DNA from 3 places in the Bradyrhizobium sp. HKCCYLRH3097 genome. Region 1 is predicted to be linked to each of the others. Evidence: predicted binding sites of a transcription regulator. Region 1 holds the regulator's gene; each other region holds the start of a gene.
What was found. Region 1 encodes PhoB, which activates phosphate uptake and scavenging genes when phosphate is short. Its sites were predicted from a motif close to TGTCATNNANCTGTCAT; they were not measured.

Region 1 (6,624 bases):
GACGACACCAGCAAGATCTTCACCTCGCCGAGCGATCGGCGGACCCAGGATTATATCACCGGCCGGTTCGGCTGACGCCGACGACATTGTCTTCAGGAGATCATCATGGCCAGTGAACATACCGCCAAGGCGTTCGACAGCGATCTGCAGGACCTCACCCGTCTGGTATCGGAGATGGGCGGCCTCGCGGAACGGCTGATCGTCGATTCCGTCGATGCGCTGGTGCGGCGCGACATCGCGCTCGGCCAGAAGGTGGTCGCCACCGACGCCGAGGTCGACAAGCTGCAACGCATCATCGAGGAGCGCGCCGTTCTTACCATCGCCCGGCGACAGCCGATGGCGGTCGACCTGCGTGAGATCGTCGGCGCGATGCGCGTGGCGACCGATCTGGAGCGTATCGGTGATCTCGCCAAGAACATCGGCAAGCGCGTCGCGGCGCTGGAGAGCGACTTCCATCCGCTGAAGCTGATCCGCGGGCTCGAGCACATGACCGATCTCGTGCAGTCGCAGGTCAAGACGGTGCTGGACGCCTATGCCGCGCACGATTTGCCGGCCGCGATGACGGTGTGGAAGGGCGATGAGGAAGTCGATGCCATCTGCACCTCGCTGTTCCGCGAGCTCCTGACCTACATGATGGAGGATCCGCGCAACATCTCGTTCTGCATCCACCTGATGTTCTGCGCCAAGAATATCGAGCGCATCGGCGATCACGCGACCAACATCGCCGAGACGGTGTTCTATATGATCGAAGGCCAGCAGATCATGGACAAGCGCCCGAAGGGCGACATGACGAGCTTCGCATCGACGATCCCCGGCAACTGAGAGAGACGGTTCAGACATGGGCGCCCGAATTCTGGTGGTGGAGGACGAGGAGGCGCTGACGACGCTGCTGCGCTACAACCTCGAGGCCGAAGGCTACGAGGTCGAGACCGTGGCGCGCGGCGACGAAGCCGACACGCGCCTGAAGGAGCGTGTTCCCGATCTCGTCGTGCTCGACTGGATGCTGCCGGGCCTGTCCGGCATCGAGCTGTGCCGCCGCCTGCGGGCGCGGACCGAGACCCGGCAGTTGCCGATCATCATGCTCACCGCACGCGGGGAGGAGAGCGAGCGCGTGCGCGGCCTCGCGACCGGCGCCGACGACTACATCGTCAAGCCGTTCTCGGTGCCGGAGCTTCTGGCGCGGGTGAAAGGCCTGCTGCGGCGGGCGAGTCCGGAGCGGCTGGCGACCGTGCTGTCCTATGGCGACATCGAGCTCGACCGCGAGAAACGCCGCGTGGCGCGCTCGGGGCGGCCGATCGATCTCGGTCCGACCGAATACCGCCTGCTCGAGTTCTTCCTGGAGCATCCCGGCCGCGTGTTCAGCCGCGAGCAGCTGCTCGACAGTGTCTGGGGCCGCGACATCTACATCGACGAGCGCACCGTCGACGTCCATATCGGCCGCCTGCGCAAGCTGCTCAATCCCGGCCGCGAGCAGGACCCGATCCGCACGGTGCGCGGCGCCGGTTATGCGCTCGATGACCGCTTCGCCAAGAGCGAGCAGGTGTAAGGGGCGATCCGGCGTGAGCACGAAGCAGGTGTGAGGCGCGAGGCGGCCCGATTGAGGAGATCGCGGTCCGCTTTCCGCCACGCCGCCGCCGTCTTGATCGTGTCTGCTTCGTGGCCCGTCACGATGTTTCGGTCCCAGCGGACGCCCTTGATCAAGACCATCATCATATCTCTTGCCGTGCTGCTCGGCGGCGCGGCGGGCGCCACGGCCGCCGAGCTCGAAGACGCGGTCGCGGCGGCAGGCAACGGGCAGCATGCGGCGGCGATGCGACGGCTGCTGCCGCTGGCCGCCAAGGGCGATGCGCGGGCGCAGTTCGACGTCGGCTTCATGCACGCCTTCGGCTGGGGCCAACCGCGCAACCCCGCCGAGGCGCTGGCGTGGTACCGCAAGGCCGCCGATCAGGGGCTCGCTGTCGCGCAACACTATCTCGGCATCGCCTACGTCAATGGCGAAGGTGTTGCGAGCAATTACGGCGAAGCCGGCCGCTGGTTCAGCCGCGCCGCGGCGCAGGGCTTCGCCCAGTCGCAATACATGCTCGGCCTGATGCTGCTCGACGGCCGCGGTGTGAAACAGGACGTCGTGCAGGGCTATGCCTGGCTGGTGATGGCGGGCCGTAGCGGCGTGCGATCGGCCGGCCGCGACGTGCAGCGGGTCAAGTTGACCGAGCCGCAGCGCGTCCAGGCCCAGAGTGCCATTGCGGCCTGGCGGCCGAAGCCGGAATCGGCGGAGGCCGGCATCGCCGCTCCGCGTCCGGAGCAACTGCTCGGGCTCGACCGCCACATCGGCGAGGTCGTCGATCCCACCTCGTGGCCGGCGTCGTCGATCGGCGTCGTCACCGTCGCGCAATACTCGACCGGCGGCTGGTGCACCGGCACGCTGGTCGCGCCGCGCGTCGTGCTCACCGCGGCACATTGCGTGTTCAACGGCGTGGCGCAGGTCAGCCCCGGCAACGTCCGCTTCCTGGCCGGCATGAACAGGGGCACGCCGGCGGCATCGTCTGTCGCCGACAAGCTGATCGTGGCGCCTGATTTCGTCCCGACCCGGCACGACAGGTGGTCGCTCGACCGCTCGCCCGCCGATTGGGCGTTGATCGTGCTGAAGGACGCGCTGCCGTCGAAGCCGGTTGAGGTCAGGGCGCTGACGCGCGAGGAATTGCAGGCTGCGACCACGGCCGGAACCATCTCCGAGATCGGCTATGGCCAGGAGCGGCGCTATTCGCCGACCGGCCAGCGCAATTGCAGCGCCGGCATGACCAAGGACGGGATGCTGCTGACGGTGCATTGCCTCGCCAATTTCGGCTATTCGGGCTCCCCCATCATGGCCGAAGTCGGCGGACAGCCGGCCGTGGTCGGCATCTTCTCGGCGTTCCATGAGGAGACCCGGCTGATGTTCGCCGCCCCCGCGAGCCAGTTCGAGGCGGTCGTGCGGCGCGAGATCGCGGCACAGAGTGCCTCGATGCGGTGAGCGAAGGAGGGACGAGAGAAGAGGATGTCCCGCCGCTGGTCATGATCTGTGCGTGACTGGATAGCGGGTTGCCAAGCAAGAGGGCAATCCGGGAAGGGCCGCCCACGTTTTCCCGCAGCTTTTGCCTGCAGCGGGGGGCTTTACCGAACTGGCCTGGCTCTTGCTATAGTCCGAGTATGACGATTGTTCAAATTGATCATCCTCGTGCCCCTCGGCTGCTGTGGTGGCGATCGCAGCCCGGCCGCAACGTTGCGCTCGTCGGCGGGCTGGTCGCCGCCAACGCGCTCGCCTGGGCCTGGGCGTTCGCGCTCTATGCCGACCGGCCCGCCATCGTCGGCACCGCGATGCTGGCCTGGCTGCTCGGACTGCGCCATGCGGTCGATGCGGATCACATCGCGGCGATCGACAACGTCGTACGGAAGCTGGTGCAGGACGGTAGCGCCCCGCGCGCCGCCGGCCTGTATTTTGCGCTCGGCCATTCCAGCGTCGTCGTCATCGCCACCATCGTCGTGAGCCTCATCGCCGGCGCCGACCTCCTGGATGAAGAGAGCGCGATCAGGGCGATCGGCGGCGTCATCGGCACGTCGGTGTCGGCCGGCTTCCTGCTGCTGATCGCGTTGGCGAACCTCATTCTGTTCGTGAACCTCTGGCGCCGCGCCGCACAGCCGCAGTCCGAGATGGAAACCGCCGGAAGCTCCGGACGGGGCATCCTCATCCGCCTGCTGCGCCCGGTGCTCCGCCTGGTGGGACGCGCCTGGCACATGTATCCGCTCGGTTTCCTGTTCGGTCTCGGCTTCGACACTGCGAGCGAGATCGGGCTTCTCAGCCTGTCGGCAACCGAGGCAGCGCGCGGCGCGAGCCTCGCCCATGTCCTGGTGTTTCCGGCGCTGTTCGCGGCTGCGATGGCCACCGTCGACACCGCCGACAGCATGCTGATGGCGGGCGCCTATCGCTGGGCGCTGACCGATCCCGCACGCAAGCTGCGCTATAACCTCGTGATCACCGGCGCATCCGTTGCCATCGCGCTGGTGATCGGCGGCTTCGAGGCGATCACGCTGTTGGCGCCGCGGCTTGGCCTGACCGGGGGATGGACGGGGGTCGCCACCGCGCTGGGCGACGATGTCGCCAATCTCGGGATCGTCGCGATTGGCCTGTTCGGACTGATCTGGGCGGTCGCCATGCTGCTCGGTCGCAGCCAGCGCGGTTCCGAGGCTATCCCCGGGGAAGCGCTTGCCAGTGTTCATGCGGGGGCGCTAAACCCGCCGGTGATACGAAGCGGAACGCTTAAGACGGGCTAGGAGCGGGGCCTTATGATGGTCGGCTCTGAGGGAACGATCAGGATGCTATGGCTGCAGGGTGCGAGCTGCGGCGGCTGCACCATGTCGATCCTGGAAAGCGGCGCGTCCGGCTGGTTCGACGAATTGCGCCAATCCGGCATCGATCTGGTGTGGCATCCCTCCGTCAGCGAGCAGACAGGGGACGAGGTCGTGGAGCTGTTGGAGGCGATCCGCGACGGCCGCGAGCGGCTCGATCTGCTGGTGCTCGAAGGCTCGGTGGCGCGCGGACCTGGTCTGACCGGCCGCTTCAACATGCTCGCCGGCACCAACCGCTCGATCTATCACTGGCTGCTCGATCTGGCGCCGCTGGCCGACTACGTCGTTGCCGTCGGCAGTTGCGCCGCCTATGGCGGCATTCCTGCTGCCGGCATCAACCCGACCGATGCGGTCGGATTGCAGTTCGAGGGCAGCGACATCGGCGGCGCGCTCGGCGCGGGCTTCCGCTCGAAACGCGGGCTGCCGGTGATCAACGTCGCAGGCTGTGCGCCGCATCCGGGTTGGATGATGGAAAGCCTGCTGGCGCTCACCTCGGGCGATCTGTCGGCAGACGGCCTCGACGCGGTCGGCCGTCCGACCTTCATCGCCAATCACCTGGCGCATCACGGCTGCTCGCGCAACGAGTTCTACGAGTTCAAGGCGAGCGCGGAGACGATGTCGGAGCGCGGCTGCCTGATGGAGCATCTCGGCTGCCGCGCGACGCAAGCGGTCGGCGACTGCAATCAGCGCTCGTGGAACGGCGGCGGCTCCTGCACCAAGGGCGGCTACGCCTGCATCGCCTGCACCTCGCCGGGCTTCGAGAGCGCGCAGAACTATCTGCAGACGGCCAAGCTCGCCGGCATTCCCGTGGGGCTTCCGACCGACATGCCCAAGGCCTGGTTCGTCGCGCTCGCAGCGCTGTCGAAATCGGCCACGCCGCGTCGCGTCCGAGTCAATGCGACGGCGGATCACGTCGTGGTGCCGCCGGGCCGTGCCGGCGACAAGCGCCGTCCATGACGCGGATCACGGTCGGACCGTTCAATCGTGTCGAAGGCGATCTCGAGGTCAGGCTCGATATCGAGAGCGGTCGCGTCACCAGGGCGGAGGTGACGGCGCCGCTCTATCGCGGCTTCGAGCAGATCCTGGAGGGGCGGCCGCCGCTGGACGCCCTGGTGATCGCACCGCGAATCTGCGGCATCTGCTCGGTGTCGCAATCGATCGCCGCCGCCGCGGCGTTGCGCCAGGCCATGGGTATTGCGGCAGCGCCAAACGGCGTCCTCGCGGCCAACATCGCGCACGCGGCCGAGAACGCAGCCGACCATCTGACGCATTTCTACATCTTCTTCATGCCGGACTTCGCCCGCGACGTCTACGCCTCGCATGCCTGGCATTCGGCTACGGCCGAGCGCTTCGCGGCCACGAAGGGCAGCGCGGCCCGCGATGCGTTGCCTGCCCGCGCGCGGCTGCTCGAGATCATGGGCCTGATCGCCGGCAAATGGCCGCACAGTCTCGCCTTCCAGCCAGGCGGGACGACGCGCGCGATCGAGCTCGGCGAGCGCGTGCGGCTCAACGCGATCGCGGCGTCGTTTCGCGGCTTCCTTGAACGCGTCGTGTTTGCCGACAAGCTGGAGAACGTGCTCGCCTTGTCGACATCGGACGAGCTCGACCGTTGGCGGGAGGGCCGCGCCGGCGACTTCGCGCATTTCCTTCGGCTGGCCGATGCGCTCGCGCTGGCCGACCTCGGAAGCGGACCCGGTCTCTTGATGAGCTTCGGCGCGTATCACGACTTCAATGGGGCTCGTTTTCGCGCTGGCGTCCGCACGAGCAGTGGCGAGGTCCAGGCTTTGCCGTCGGACGGCATCACCGAGGACGTCTCGCACGCCTGGATGCACGATACGTCGCTCGATCCGGCCGAGAGCCGCACCGTGCCCGATGCCGACAAAGCCGACGCCTATAGCTGGTGCAAGGCGCCGCGTCTCGCGGGAGAACCGGTCGAGGTCGGCGCTCTCGCAAGGCAGGCCATCGACGGTCAGCCGTTGATCACCGCGCTGCTCGCGAGCGGTCGCAGCAATGTCCGCAATCGTGTCATCGCCCGGCTGATCGAAACCGCGCAGCTCGCGCTGTCGATCGAGCACTGGATCAAGGCATTGCGTCTCAACGAGCCGTTTTGCGAAAACAGCGCCAGCGCGGTCGACGGCAATTTCGTCGGGCTCGTGGAAGCTGCGCGCGGCAGCCTCGGCCACTGGCTCGCGGTGCGCTCCGGCCGGATCGAGCGTTATCAGATCATCGCGCCGACGAGCT
Region 2 (6,624 bases), on a different contig from region 1:
GTCGGCGCATTCGGCGCCTCGGCACGGGCCGGCGGCTCCGGCTCGGCGGCGGCCGCCAACTGCGGATCGAGCAGCCGATGCGTATAGTCGAAGGTCGGCCCGAGCACCTGGCCGCCCGGAATGTCCTTGAAGGTCGACGAGACGCGCCGCTGCACCCGCATCGCACCGGTGTCGACCGGCTCGGTCGCACCGAAGCGCGGCAGGGTCGCGCGGAAGGCACGCACCAGGAAGATCGCCTCGATCAGATCACCGCGTGCCTGCTTGATTGCGAGCGACGCGAGCTCGCGGTCGTACAGCGAGCCCTCGGTCATCACGCGATCGACGGCAAGCCCCAACTGCTCGGAGATCTGCGCCAGCGAAAGTTCGGGCACATCGCGATCACCCCGGCGTTCATGCGCCAGCAGCCGGTGCGCGTTCTCGATGGCGCGCTCGCCACCCTTGACGGCAACATACATGCCTCACTCTCCTGCGGAAACGAGTCGGGTCGTTCGCGGGATGGCGACGATGGACGAGCCATCGACCAGCACCACATCGACACCACGCGGAAACAGCTTCTCATTGATCGACAGCCGCTCGAACAGATCGGCGGGCGCGACCGTTGCACGGAACGATGTCGTCCCGTCGATGCCAGGACCGCGCAGCTTGAACGCCGGCCCTCCGGACAAGCTCGGCACCTGCAGGATCAGCGTCGTCGAGCGATCAGGGTATTCAGCACTGCCGAGCGCGAATGAATCCAGATCAGGCAGCGCTTCGGCGTCCGCCGCCACCGCAAAGCAGGCGAGCGCGGCATCGGCGACGATCGGCGCCCCGGTGTGAAACTTGAGCCAGGCGCCGACCTCGGGCGTGCCGGCGAGCGGCGCATCGAGCCAGATCGGCGTATCGTGATCGAACAAGGTCAACGCGATCGCGGCAGCACCAGGCATCAACGACGACGGCCGGCCGACATTGCCCTCGACCTGCCGCACATTGCCCGGACGCGCCATGGCCTCCATGACGGTACGGAAGGTCGATTGCGCGGACAGGACATTGTCGGCGAAACCAGGCTGCAGATCGGAAGCGGCAGCAGCCATCAGCTTTCTCCTCGCACCATCGTATAGAAATCGACACGCGTGGCCGCAGCCTCCTCCGCTCGATGCTCCCGCGATGCGCGCATCAGCTCCTGCAGCGGCGCGACCACCTGAGTCTCGATCGATCGCGCATGGCTCGACGACTGGATCATCGCGTCACACAGCGCCATCAGACGCGCCTTCCCGGCGTCTCGTCCGAGCACATAGCCGAACCCGACCTCGCCGCTCTCCAGCCGTACCGCGGCGCGCGACACCGTCGCTTCGCCGACATTGAACGGCGCACCATCACCGCCGATCCGGCCCCGCAGCATCACGAGACCATTCTCCGCCGGACGCAGGTCGCGATACTCAGGCAGCGCCAGTCCGTCGAGCCTGACGCGGATGTCCTCATGCGAGGCATGCGCCAATACCCGCATCGCCGTCCTGCGCCGGTCCTGCATCGCGGTCTCGCCCTCCATCGTCACCTCGAACTTGCTATCGCGAAGTTGTCTATGTTAATAGACAACTTCGTAACGAAGCGCCATGACTGTTTGATGACATGGGCGTGATTTTCAGGTCGCGCAGCGGAGAACCGCAGATGAGCATGCAGGGCGCCGACTCGGGCGTGGCACTGTGGCGCCGGGTGGCCGACGGCATCGAGCGCGACATCGCCGACGGCCGCTTCGCGGCCGGCACCCGCCTGCCCGGCGAGACCGAGATCGCCGAAACCTACCGCGTCAACCGTCATACGGTGCGTCGCGCGCTCGCGACCTTGGCCGAGCGCGGCCTCGTGCGCGCCGAGCGCGGCAGCGGCACTTATGTCGAAGCGCCTCGTCTGTCATATCCCCTGAGATCGCGAACCAGGTTCTCCGAGATCGTGGGCGCCGGCGGGCGCGAGCCGCGCGGACAGTTGATCGCAGCGTCCGAAGAGTCGGCGACGCGCGAACTCGCGCACGCGCTCCGACTGAAGACGGGGGCGCCGCTGGTCCGAATCGAGGCACTGCGTCTTGCCGACAAGACCCCCATCTGCGTCAGCACGTCCTGGCTGTCGTCCGAGCGATTTCCCGAGGCCGGCCACATCTTCGCATCGCTCCGCTCGATGACGGCGCTGCTTGCGCATTACGGCATTCGCGACTATCGCCGCGGCGCGACCAGGATCACGGCGGCCATCGCCGACGCGAGCGACGCCGCACGGCTCGACCTCGCGCTGGGCCGTCCGGTGCTGGTGGTCGACAGCACCGACATCGATGCCGATGGGACGCCGCTGGTCAGCAAGCGCTCGCGCTTCGCGGCGGAGCGCGTGACGTTCGAGGTCGAGAGCTAGACCAGACCCCGCCGCCTCGCTTCGTTCTTGCGCCCTCAGTCGATGAGCGTGCCGTCCTGATTGAAGAACGGATGCGGCCCGTTGAAAATCCCGATCGGCACCTGATGCGTGACGACCGTTCCAAATCCCGGTCCTGGAAACCAGGCATGAAGGTGAAAGGCCGGTGGCTCGATCCGGAAGGATGGCGGGCGAAGCTCGGCCAGGTCGAGCGCGACGGCATGGTTCGGTGCCGGGCAGATCGTGCAGGGGATGCCCGCAAACCGGGTCAGCGTCGCGCGATGAACGTGACCGCACCCGATCAGTTGCACCCGCGGATGGCGCGTGAGGACGGCCGCGAGATCGTCGGCGTTGCGCAGGTTCTGCCGGTCCATGTGCCAGATGCCAGTGGCGAACGGCGGGTGGTGCAGAAACAGCAGGGCCGGCCTTTCGCTGGATCCGGACAGCGCGGCGTCGAGCCATTGCAGACTCGCTTCATCGAGCTCGCCATGCGGATGGCCGGGCACGCTGGAATCGAGCAGAAGCAGATCGAGATCGGCCAACTCCACGCACCGGTTCAGCGGACCGGTGGGCTGACCATGCAGAGCGTCCGGAAACGCCGCGCGCATCAGCTCGCGTGAATCGTGATTGCCGGGCACGGCGACGAATGGAGTTTCGAGCTCGGCGAGAAGATCCTTGAGATGATCGTACTCGGCCGACAACGGCGTATCGACGAGATCGCCGGAGATCACCACCAGATCGAGCTTCGGCTCGAACCGGTTGAGCTCCGTGATGCAACGGGTCAACGCGCGCGCCGTATCGACGCGGCGGTAGGCGAGCCGGCCGGGCGCCTTGATGTGCAGGTCGGATATCTGGGCGATGACGACGGGGCTCTTGGTCATCAGCAGATCAGCCTTTCTCCGGCAACAGCCGAATGGAGTCCGGTGCAATCCGCAGGCCGATCCGCTCTCCCGCAGCGACCCTGATCGAATTCGGCGCGTCCACGGTCAGTGCAATTGAGGCGGCGTCGCGGACGATGATCCGCTGCCGGTCGCCGACAAAGCGGACGCTGTCGACGACGCCAGTCAGACTCGATGCCGCGGCATCGACGATCCCGATCGTTTCCGGCCGAACCATCGCCACCGCCAGGTTACGTGGACCGGGATCGGCGATCGGCTGCCGACCTCCCGGCAGAACGAGCTGGGCGCCGTCGATCGGCGCCTCGATGATGTTGGCCGCGCCGACGAACTCCGCGACGAATCGATCGGCGGGCGAGAAATAGATCTCGCGCGGCGTCCCGATCTGGGCGATGGCGCCCTTGCGCATCACGACGATGCGGTCGCCGAGCTCCATGGCTTCGGCCTGGTCATGCGTGACGTAGATTGCCGTGATTCCGAGCGTTCGCAACAGGCCGTTGAGCTCGCCGCGCAACCGCTCGCGGAGCGCTGCGTCCAAGGCGGTGAGCGGCTCGTCGAGCAGCAGCACGCTCGGCCGGATGGCGACCGCGCGCGCGAGCGCGACGCGCTGGCGCTGACCGCCCGAGAGCTGATCGATGCGCCGATCTTCGAGGCCGGCGAGGTTGGTCAGCGCGACCAGCTCGGCGACCCGCGCGGCGCGCTCCGGCTTGGGCACGCCGCGGATCTTGAGCCCGTAGCCGATATTGTCCGCGACGGTCATGTTGGGGAACAGCGCGTAGGATTGAAACACCATGCCGACATTGCGTTTCTCGATCGGCTGCCTCGTCAGATCCTTGCCGCCGAAAAGCACGCGCCCGCCCGCATCGGGTGTTTCGAGCCCGGCCACGATCCGCAGCAGCGTGGTCTTGCCGCAGCCGGACGGCCCCAACAGCACCAGCGTCTCGCTCTGCGCGATGTCGAGCGTGGCGCGCGCAAGCGCGCAGGTCCCGTCGGCAAAGGTCTTGCCGCAATTCTCCACCTTGAGGGCGGCTCCATGCCGGGTCATCGTGCTCACCTCAGGCTTCCTCTCTCGCCGATCCATTGCATGGCCACCAGCAGCGGGATGATCATGACGAAGAAGATCAGCGTGTAGGCGGACGCGACCTCGAGCCGCATCGATGCGTAGCTGTCGGCGAGGCCGACGGGCAATGTCTTGGTCAGCGGCGTATGCAACATCCAGGTCAGGTTGAACTCTCCGAGAGATAGTGTCACCACCATGAGGCTGCCCGCCAGGATGCCGGGCGCGGCGTTGGGAACGATGACGTCGATGAAGCGGCGCCATGGCGCGGCTCCGACCGATGCGGCACCTTCGTCGAGCGACTTCACGTCGATCGTCGAGAACACGGCCATAACGGACCGCACCATGAATGGCATCGTAAAGATCACATGGCCGGCGAGGATGAACAGCCATGAGCGGCGGAAGCTTCCCGCCCCGCCATAGGTGAGCAACAGCGCGAGCGCGATGGCGAGCCCGGGAATCGCGAGCGGCAAGGTGATGATCTCCTCGACCAGCCGCGCCAGCCGTCCGCCGCGAACGTACAGCGCATAGGCAGCGGGAACACCGACCACGAGCGTGACCGCCAGCGTGCCCAGCGCGATCAGGATCGATGCCATGATCGTGCCCGCGTAGAGCTCCCAGACCTGGGCCACCCACTGCAGCGTCACGCCGGATTGAATGCCGCGGAAGTAGTTGACGGTCACGCCCGCGGCGATCGAAAGGCCGGCCGGCACGGCCAGGAAGGCGGCGACCAGCAGTGTGAACAGCAGTTGAAGAATGAAGATGGCTCTGTCGCGCACGTGCCTACCCTGCCGCTGCCACCGAGCTGCCGGCGAAGGAGCGCGCCAATGCGAGCATCAGCCAGGTCATCAGGCCAAGGCCGACCGAGAGCGCCGCCGAGGTGGCCAGGTTTCCGGCCAGCGTGAACTCCGTGTAGATCAGCATCGGCAACACGTCGATGTTCGTGGCCAAGGTGAATGCCGTTCCGAACGCGCCCATCGCCGTCGCGAACGCGATTGCGCCGGATGCGATCAGCGCCGGGGTCAGTGCCGGCAGAATCACGTCGCGCAGCACGGCCCAGGGGCTTGCGCCGAGCGAGCGCGCGGCCTCCTCCAGCCCCGGGTCCAGCTTCTGCGCGGCAGCCATGATCGTGAGGATCACCCGCGGAATCGAGAAATAGAGATAGCCGAGGAACAGCCCGTAGATCGAATAGGCGAATACGAGCTTGTCGCCGGTGAGCCGGGACGAGACCTCGCCGATCAGCCCCTGACGGCCAGCCAGAAGGATGATCATGAAGCCGACCACAACGCCCGGAAAAGCGAGCGGAAACGTCAGGATCGCAACCAGGATCGCGCGGCCCGGAAACCGGTGACGCTGCAGAAACAGGCCGGCGATCGTCGCGATGATCAGGGTCGCGATCGTGGTGGCCGCCGCCAGCGCCAGCGTGTTGAGGAGAGTCGTGCGGTAGCGCGGTTCGAGAATGATCGCGAGATATTCGGTCAGACCGTGCGGTCCCTCGGCGCCGGTCGCGAGCAGCCTCGCCATCGGCAACAGGAAGAATGCCGCGGTGACGGCTGCCAGGGGCAGCAGGCAGAGCCGGACGAAGGATTTGTGCGACATGTGATCAAGTGCACCTCCGCCGGATCGTCTCCGGCGGAGGCGCGGTGCTCCTTCAGCGGACTTCGGACAGATAGCGATCGACGAAGCCCTTCTGCGCAGCTTCCATATCGCCCCAGTTCACGCTCTTGGCGCGGGCGTAGTCGCTGTCCGGCAGGAACTTGTTCTTCACCGAGTCCGGCAGCTCGATCGGGCGCGCCGGACGCAGATAGGCATTGGTCCAGATCGCCTGGCCCTTGTCGGAGAGCAGATAGTCGATCACCTTCTTCGCCTTGTCCTTGTCGGGCGCGTTCTTCACAAGGCCGACGACATAGGGAAAGACCACCGAGCCTTCGCAGGGAATCACGAACTCGAAATTGCCCTTCTCGGTATATTTCGCGCGGTAGGCGTTGAAGTCGTAGTCGAACAGGATCGGGATCTCGCCCGAGACGACACGCGCATAGGACGTCTGCTTCGGCACGATCGGATCGTTCTTGCGCAGATCCTTGAAGAACGTAAGGGCTGGCTCGAAATTGGCCTGCGAACCGCCGAGCGCGAGGTTGACGGCAACCGCGCCGACATAGCCGACGGCCGCAGAGCTCGGATCGAGGTAGCCCACCATGCCCTTGTAGTCGGGTTTGAGCAGGTCCTTCCAGCAGGCCGGAACGGGCTTGCCGCCGAGCGCGTCCTTGTTCACGAACAGGCCGAGCGTGCCGGAGTGGATCGTGG
Region 3 (6,624 bases), on a different contig from region 1:
CTGACGGCAGACTACGCCTTCGGCGCCGCGCTGGAGCGCGACACCACGGCGGTCGTGACCGCCAATGGCGGCAAGGTGATCGGCGGCGTCAAGCATCCGCTCAACACCTCCGACTTCTCCTCCTTCCTGCTGCAGGCGCAGTCGTCGAACGCCAAGGTCATCGGCCTCGCCAATGCCGGCGGCGATACCACCAATACGATCAAGCAGGCGGCTGAGTTCGGCATCAATAAGGGCGGCCAGAAGCTTGCCGCGCTGCTGTTGTTCCTGACCGACGTCAAGTCGATCGGGCTCGACATCGCGCAGGGCCTCAACTTCACCGAGACCTTCTACTGGGACATGAACGACCAGACCCGCGTCTTCTCCGAGCGCTTCGCCAAGCGCATGAAGAACGGCGCGCCGCCGACCATGGTGCAGGCGGGCGTCTATGCCGGCTTGATGCATTACTTCAAGGCGCTGGAGGCGCTCGGCGAGAACCCGCATGACGGCGTCAAGATCGTCGACAAGATGAAGTCGATCCCGACCGACGATGCGCTGTTCGGCAAGGGCGAGATCCAGCCGAACGGCCGCACCATCCACACCGCCTATCTGTTCGAGGTCAAGAAGCCCTCGGAGTCCAAGGGCCCGTGGGATCTCTACAAGCTGGTCGGCTCGGTACCGGGCGACCAGGCCTTCACGCCGCTCGACAAGAGCGCGTGCGCCTTGTTGAAGAAATGAACCGCTGTGGCTCCGGCGGCTGAACGTCGCCGGGGCCGCCATCTTCTGGGAAACGCCGAGAGAAAACAGAAACAAGACGATGCAGGCCCTCTACGCACAGCTCCTGGTCGGACTGATCAACGGCTCGTTCTACGCGCTGCTCAGTCTCGGGCTTGCCGTCATCTTCGGCATGCTCAACATCATCAATTTCGCCCATGGCGCGCTCTACATGATGGGCGCGTTCTGCGCCTATTTCCTGCTGAACCTCGGCGGCATCAATTATTGGTGGGCGCTGCTCCTGGCGCCGATCATCGTCGGCATCTTCGGCATGGTCCTCGAGCGCACCATGCTGCAATGGATTGCCGGGCTCGACCATCTCTACGGACTGCTGCTGACGTTCGGATTGGCGCTGATCATCCAGGGCGTGTTCCAGAACTTCTTCGGCTCGTCCGGCCTGCCTTATGCGATCCCGGATCAGCTCCGCGGCGGCATGAACCTCGGCTTCATGTATCTGCCGGTCTATCGCGGCTGGGTCGTCATATTCTCCCTGGTCGTCTGTCTGGCGACCTGGTTCCTGATCGAGCGGACCCGGCTCGGCGCCTACCTGCGCGCCGCCACCGAGAATCCGACCTTGGTGCGGGCGTTCGGCATCAACGTGCCGCGCATGATCACGCTGACCTACGGCCTCGGCGTCGGGCTCGCGGCGCTGGCCGGCGTGTTGTCGGCGCCGATCAACCAGGTGCGGCCGCTGATGGGCGAGCACATCATCATCGTGGTGTTCGCGGTGGTCGTGATCGGCGGCATGGGTTCGATCATGGGCTCGATCATCACCGGCTTCCTGCTCGGCGTGATCGAGGGACTGACCAAATATTTCTATCCCGAGGCTTCCAACACCGTGGTCTTCGTTCTGATGGTCCTGGTGCTGCTGGTGAAGCCGACGGGTCTGACCGGACGGGCGGCCTGACATGACATCCATCACCGACGCAACCCTGCCGATCACCCCGCGCGCGATGCGCGATGAGATGATCGTGTTCGTCATCATGACAGCGCTGCTGGCGATCGTGCCGTGGACCGGGCTCTACCCGTTCTTCGTCATGCAGGCGCTGTGCTTCGCGCTGCTGGCCTGCGCCTTCAACCTCCTGATCGGCTATGGCGGCCTGCTGTCGTTCGGCCATGCGATGTTCCTGGGAACGGCCGGCTATTGCAGTGCCCACGCGCTGAAGGTGTGGGGGCTGCCGCCCGAGCTCGGCATCCTGACGGGCGTCGCCGGATCGTTCGTCCTGTCGGTGATCACCGGCTACATCTCGATCCGACGCCAGGGCATCTATTTCGCGATGATCACCCTGGCGCTGTCGCAGCTCCTGTACTTCATCTATCTGCAGGCGCCGTTCACCCATGGCGAGGACGGCATCCAGGGCATTCCGCAGGGCCGGATGTTCGGCATCCTCGACCTGTCCAAGCCGACGGTGCTCTATTACGTCGTGCTGGTCGGCTTCCTCGCCGGCTTCCTGCTGATCTTCCGCACCATCAACTCGCCGTTCGGCGAGGTGCTGAAATCGATCCGTGAGAACGAGCAGCGCGCGATCTCGCTGGGCTACAAGACCGACCATTACAAGCTGCTCGCCTTCATCCTGTCGGGGACGCTGGCGGGCCTCGCCGGTGCGCTGAAGGTGTTCGTCGCCCAGAATGCCTCGCTGACCGACGTCGAGGTCGGGATGTCCGGCCAGATCGTGCTCATGACCCTGGTCGGTGGGCTCGGCACCGTGTTCGGCCCCGTCGTCGGCGCGTTCGTGATCGTCGGCATGCAGCAATATCTGTCCGGCTTCGGCCAGTGGGTGACGGTGATCCAGGGCGTGATCTTCGTCGCCTGCGTGCTCACCTTCCGCCGCGGCGTCGTCGGGGAAATCGCCCATCTGTTCAAGCGATCCCTCTAAGTCATTGATCTGAAAAGAGATCGTCGAAAGGGCAGAAAGCGGTGGATGATCCGGCCACCGCTTCTGCTGGTGCGCGATCCGGAGTATGACAGTTCTGTGACGGGCCGGCCCTGGCCCGTTTCGGAATGGATGGATCTCGTCCCATGCTGCACTGGTTTCGCGCCGTCCTCCCGCGGGAGGAGCGGTTTTTCGATTTGTTCGCCCGCCACAACAAGGTGGTGATTCAAGGCGCCCATGCGCTGCAGGACATGCTGCAGGGCGGCGACGACATCCTCAGGCATTGCCAGCGCGTCAGCCAGCTCGAGAACGAGGCCGACAACATCACCCGCGAAGTGCTGACCGCTGTCCGCCGCACTTTCATCACCCCATTCGACCGCGGCGACATCAAGAACCTGATCACCTCGATGGACGACGCCATCGACCAGATGCAGCAGACCGCCAAGGCCGTGGTGCTGTTCGAGGTCAAGGAGTTCGAGCCGACCATGCGCGAGATGGGCACCTTGCTGGTCGACTGCGCCAACCTGATCGGAAAGGCGTTGCCGCTGTTGCAGGCGATCGGTCAGAACGTGCCGATGATCACCGCGATCACCGAGGAGATGACCAAGCTCGAGGGACGGGTCGACGATCTCCACGACATCGGGCTGAAGGAGCTGTTCCTCAAGCACCGCAACGCCAACACGATGGATTTCATCGTCGGCGCCGAGATCTATGACCATCTGGAGAAGGTCGCCGACCGCTTCGACGACGTCGCCAACGAGATCAATTCGATCATGATCGAACAGGTCTAGGGTAGGGCCGCGCCGTGGACGCTCAACTCGGCCTTCCGATCCTGGTCGGCCTCATCGCCGTCGCACTCGCCTTCGATTTCCTCAACGGCCTGCACGACGCCGCCAACTCGATCGCGACCATCGTTTCGACCCGCGTGCTGCGGCCGCAATATGCGGTGTTCTGGGCCGCATTCTTCAATTTCGTGGCGTTTGGCGTGTTCGGCCTCCACGTCGCCCAGACCATCGGCACCGGCATCATCGATCCCGCCATCGTCGACGCGCAGGTGATCTTCGCTGCCCTGGTCGGCGCCATCGTCTGGAACCTGGTCACCTGGGCCGCCGGCATTCCGTCGTCGAGCTCGCATGCGCTGATCGGCGGGCTGGTCGGGGCAGGGGTCGCCAAGGCCGGCATCTCGGCCACCGTGTGGAGCGGCCTGTCCAAGACCGTGCTCGCGATCGTGCTGTCGCCGCTGGTCGGGCTGGTGCTGGCGATGATCCTGGTCGCGATCGTGTCCTGGGCCTCGGTACGCTCGACGCCGTTCGCGGTCGACCGCGCCTTCCGCATCCTGCAATTCGCCTCGGCCTCGCTCTATTCGCTCGGCCATGGCGGCAACGACGCGCAGAAGACGATGGGCATCATCGCCGTGCTGTTGTACTCGCAGGGCCGTCTCGGCGAGCAGTTCACGGTGCCGTTCTGGGTCGTGCTGTCGTGCCAGGCCGCGATGGCGCTTGGCACCCTGATGGGCGGCTGGCGCATCGTCCGCACCATGGGCCTGCGCATCACCAAGCTCAACCCGATGCAGGGCTTCTGCGCCGAGACCGGCGGCGCCATCACGCTGTTCCTGGCGACGTTCCTCGGCGTGCCGGTGTCGACCACCCACACCATCACCGGCGCGATCGTCGGCGTCGGCGCCGCCCGCCGCGCCTCCGCGGTGCGCTGGAACGTGGCCGGATCGATCGTCTACGCCTGGATCTTCACGATTCCGGCCTCGGCCATCGTCTCGGCGCTGACGTTCTGGCTGGTGTCGGTGCTCCGGCACTGATCCGGGGCGGGCGAGGGGCAACTCGCCGGTTGGAGTTGCGGTGCAAAACGCCTATATGGAGGGCGCGCGGCGGCCGTGATCCCGCGCCTTTCCCATCAAATCGCCCGCTCTCTGGCCCCGAAACGACGTCCGCCGCCTCATGTCCGATACAAGTTTGACGACCGAACAGCCGTCCCGCTCCGCGCTCTCCGATGAGGTCGCGCGCCGGCGCACCTTCGCCATCATCTCGCACCCGGACGCCGGCAAGACGACGCTGACCGAGAAGCTGCTGCTGTTCGGCGGCGCCATCAACCTCGCCGGTCAGGTCAAGGCCAAGGGCGAGCGCCGCAACACCCGCTCGGACTGGATGAAGATCGAGCGCGAGCGCGGCATCTCGGTCGTCACCTCGGTGATGACCTTCGAGTTCGAAGGGCTGGTGTTCAACCTGCTGGACACGCCGGGCCACGAGGACTTTTCCGAAGACACCTATCGCACGCTGACCGCGGTCGACTCGGCCGTCATGGTGATCGACGCCGCCAAGGGCATTGAGGCGCGCACGCGCAAGCTGTTCGAGGTCTGCCGCCTCCGCGACATCCCGATCATCACCTTCATCAACAAGATGGACCGCGAGAGCCGCGACACCTTCGATCTGCTGGACGAGATCGAGAAGACGCTGGCGCTCGACACCACGCCGATGACCTGGCCCGTGGGGCGCGGCCGCGACTTCATCGGCACCTATGACATCCGCGACGGCGGCGTGCGTCTGCTCGAAGGCGGCGGCGCCAAGACCGGCGCGGCGCAGCAAATCGACATCGCCGAGCTCGGCAAGATCAACGCCAATCTCGACATGAGTCAGATCACCGACGAGCTGGAGCTGGTCAAGGAAGCCTGCAAGCCGTTCGACCTGGAGGCATTCCGCGAGGGCCACCTGACGCCGGTCTATTTCGGCAGCGCGCTGCGCAATTTCGGCGTCGGCGATCTGCTCGAAGGCCTCGGCCGCTACGCGCCGTCGCCGCGCGCGCAGGAGTCGAACCTGCGCAAGGTCGACGCCGCCGAGCCGCGCATGAGCGCCTTCGTGTTCAAGATCCAGGCGAATATGGACCCCAACCACCGCGACCGCATCGCGTTCGCGCGGCTGTGCTCGGGCAAGCTCAACCGCGGCATGAAGGCGAAGCTGGTACGCACCGGCAAGACCATGCCGCTGTCGAGCCCGCAATTCTTCTTCGCCCAGGACCGCTCGGTGGCGGACGAAGCTTTCGCCGGCGACGTCGTCGGCATTCCCAACCATGGCAGCTTGCGCATCGGCGACACCCTGACCGAGGGCGAGGATCTCACCTTCGTCGGCGTGCCGAGCTTTGCCCCGGAAATCGTCCGCCGCGTCCGCCTCACCGATGCGATGAAGGCCAAGAAGCTGAAGGAAGCCTTGCAGCAGATGTCGGAGGAGGGCGTCGTGCAGGTGTTCCGCCCGCGTGACGGTGCGCCGGCGCTGGTCGGCGTGGTGGGACCGCTGCAGCTCGACGTGCTCAAGGTGCGGCTCGATGCCGAGTACTCGCTGCCGGTCGAATTCGAGATCTCCGAGTTCTCGCTGGCGCGCTGGATCTCGTGCGACGACAAGAAGAAGCTCGAGGCGTTCATCGCCGCCAACAATTCCGGCGTCGCCGACGACGTCGACGGCGATCCGGTGTTCCTGGCCAAGAACGAGTTCTATCTCGGCTACACCAAGGAACGCGCCGAAGGCATCGTGTTCTCCAACGTCAAGGACGTGAAGAAGAAGGCCTGACGCTGCTGCTCTCCGGTCATTCCGGGGCATCGCGAAGCGATGAGCCCGGAATCCATTTTGCCTCTTGTTCTGTCGCTCAATGGATTCCGGGCTCGCCCTGCGGGCGCCCCGGAATGACGCGTAGAGAGAAACAGGACTCTTCCACAGTCGACTTGGCGCATGCTGCGTGATGAGACCCGTAGCGCCGCGCGCTTTTCACCAGACGACTGGTGAGCTACGCTTCCTCTCACACCAAGCGGGGGGGAAAAGAAAATGCCAGCGGGATCTTTGGGCCGCCTTGTCCGGCGCCAGATGGTGGCACTGTTAGCTGTGTGTGGCTTGGCGTTCGCGGCGATCGGAGCGGCAGACGCCGCCGAGGTGGTCGCGCTGGGCGCCAGCAACACCTATGGCAAGGGCGTCAATCGCGGCGAGGATTTTCCGGCCCAGCT

Region 2: a site for PhoB is predicted at 1,590-1,606, ahead of phnF (phosphonate metabolism transcriptional regulator PhnF). Genes of this name have one in related genera too.
Region 3: a site for PhoB is predicted at 2,713-2,729, ahead of ACQR0U_RS08620 (DUF47 domain-containing protein). Genes of this name have one in related genera too.

Annotation. Positions count from the first base shown of each region.
Region 1 is NZ_JBNPTX010000003.1:309,970-316,593, reverse strand. It holds gene pstB (phosphate ABC transporter ATP-binding protein PstB) at 1-75, shown strand, start outside; gene phoU (phosphate signaling complex protein PhoU) at 106-822, shown strand; gene phoB (phosphate regulon transcriptional regulator PhoB) at 839-1,546, shown strand; gene ACQR0U_RS10425 (trypsin-like serine protease) at 1,694-3,010, shown strand; gene ACQR0U_RS10420 (HoxN/HupN/NixA family nickel/cobalt transporter) at 3,187-4,308, shown strand; gene ACQR0U_RS10415 (HupU protein) at 4,324-5,340, shown strand; gene ACQR0U_RS10410 (nickel-dependent hydrogenase large subunit) at 5,337-6,624, shown strand, end outside.
Region 2 is NZ_JBNPTX010000010.1:221,014-227,637, forward strand. It holds gene ACQR0U_RS23485 (carbon-phosphorus lyase complex subunit PhnI) at 1-455, opposite strand, end outside; gene phnH (phosphonate C-P lyase system protein PhnH) at 459-1,070, opposite strand; gene phnG (phosphonate C-P lyase system protein PhnG) at 1,070-1,525, opposite strand; gene phnF (phosphonate metabolism transcriptional regulator PhnF) at 1,645-2,370, shown strand; gene ACQR0U_RS23505 (phosphodiesterase) at 2,406-3,248, opposite strand; gene ACQR0U_RS23510 (ABC transporter ATP-binding protein) at 3,256-4,308, opposite strand; gene ACQR0U_RS23515 (ABC transporter permease) at 4,314-5,099, opposite strand; gene ACQR0U_RS23520 (ABC transporter permease) at 5,104-5,919, opposite strand; gene ACQR0U_RS23525 (ABC transporter substrate-binding protein) at 5,972-6,624, opposite strand, start outside.
Region 3 is NZ_JBNPTX010000002.1:634,501-641,124, reverse strand. It holds gene ACQR0U_RS08635 (ABC transporter substrate-binding protein) at 1-714, shown strand, start outside; gene ACQR0U_RS08630 (branched-chain amino acid ABC transporter permease) at 794-1,657, shown strand; gene ACQR0U_RS08625 (branched-chain amino acid ABC transporter permease) at 1,659-2,627, shown strand; gene ACQR0U_RS08620 (DUF47 domain-containing protein) at 2,771-3,415, shown strand; gene ACQR0U_RS08615 (inorganic phosphate transporter) at 3,430-4,437, shown strand; gene ACQR0U_RS08610 (peptide chain release factor 3) at 4,577-6,196, shown strand; gene ACQR0U_RS08605 (GDSL-type esterase/lipase family protein) at 6,506-6,624, shown strand, end outside.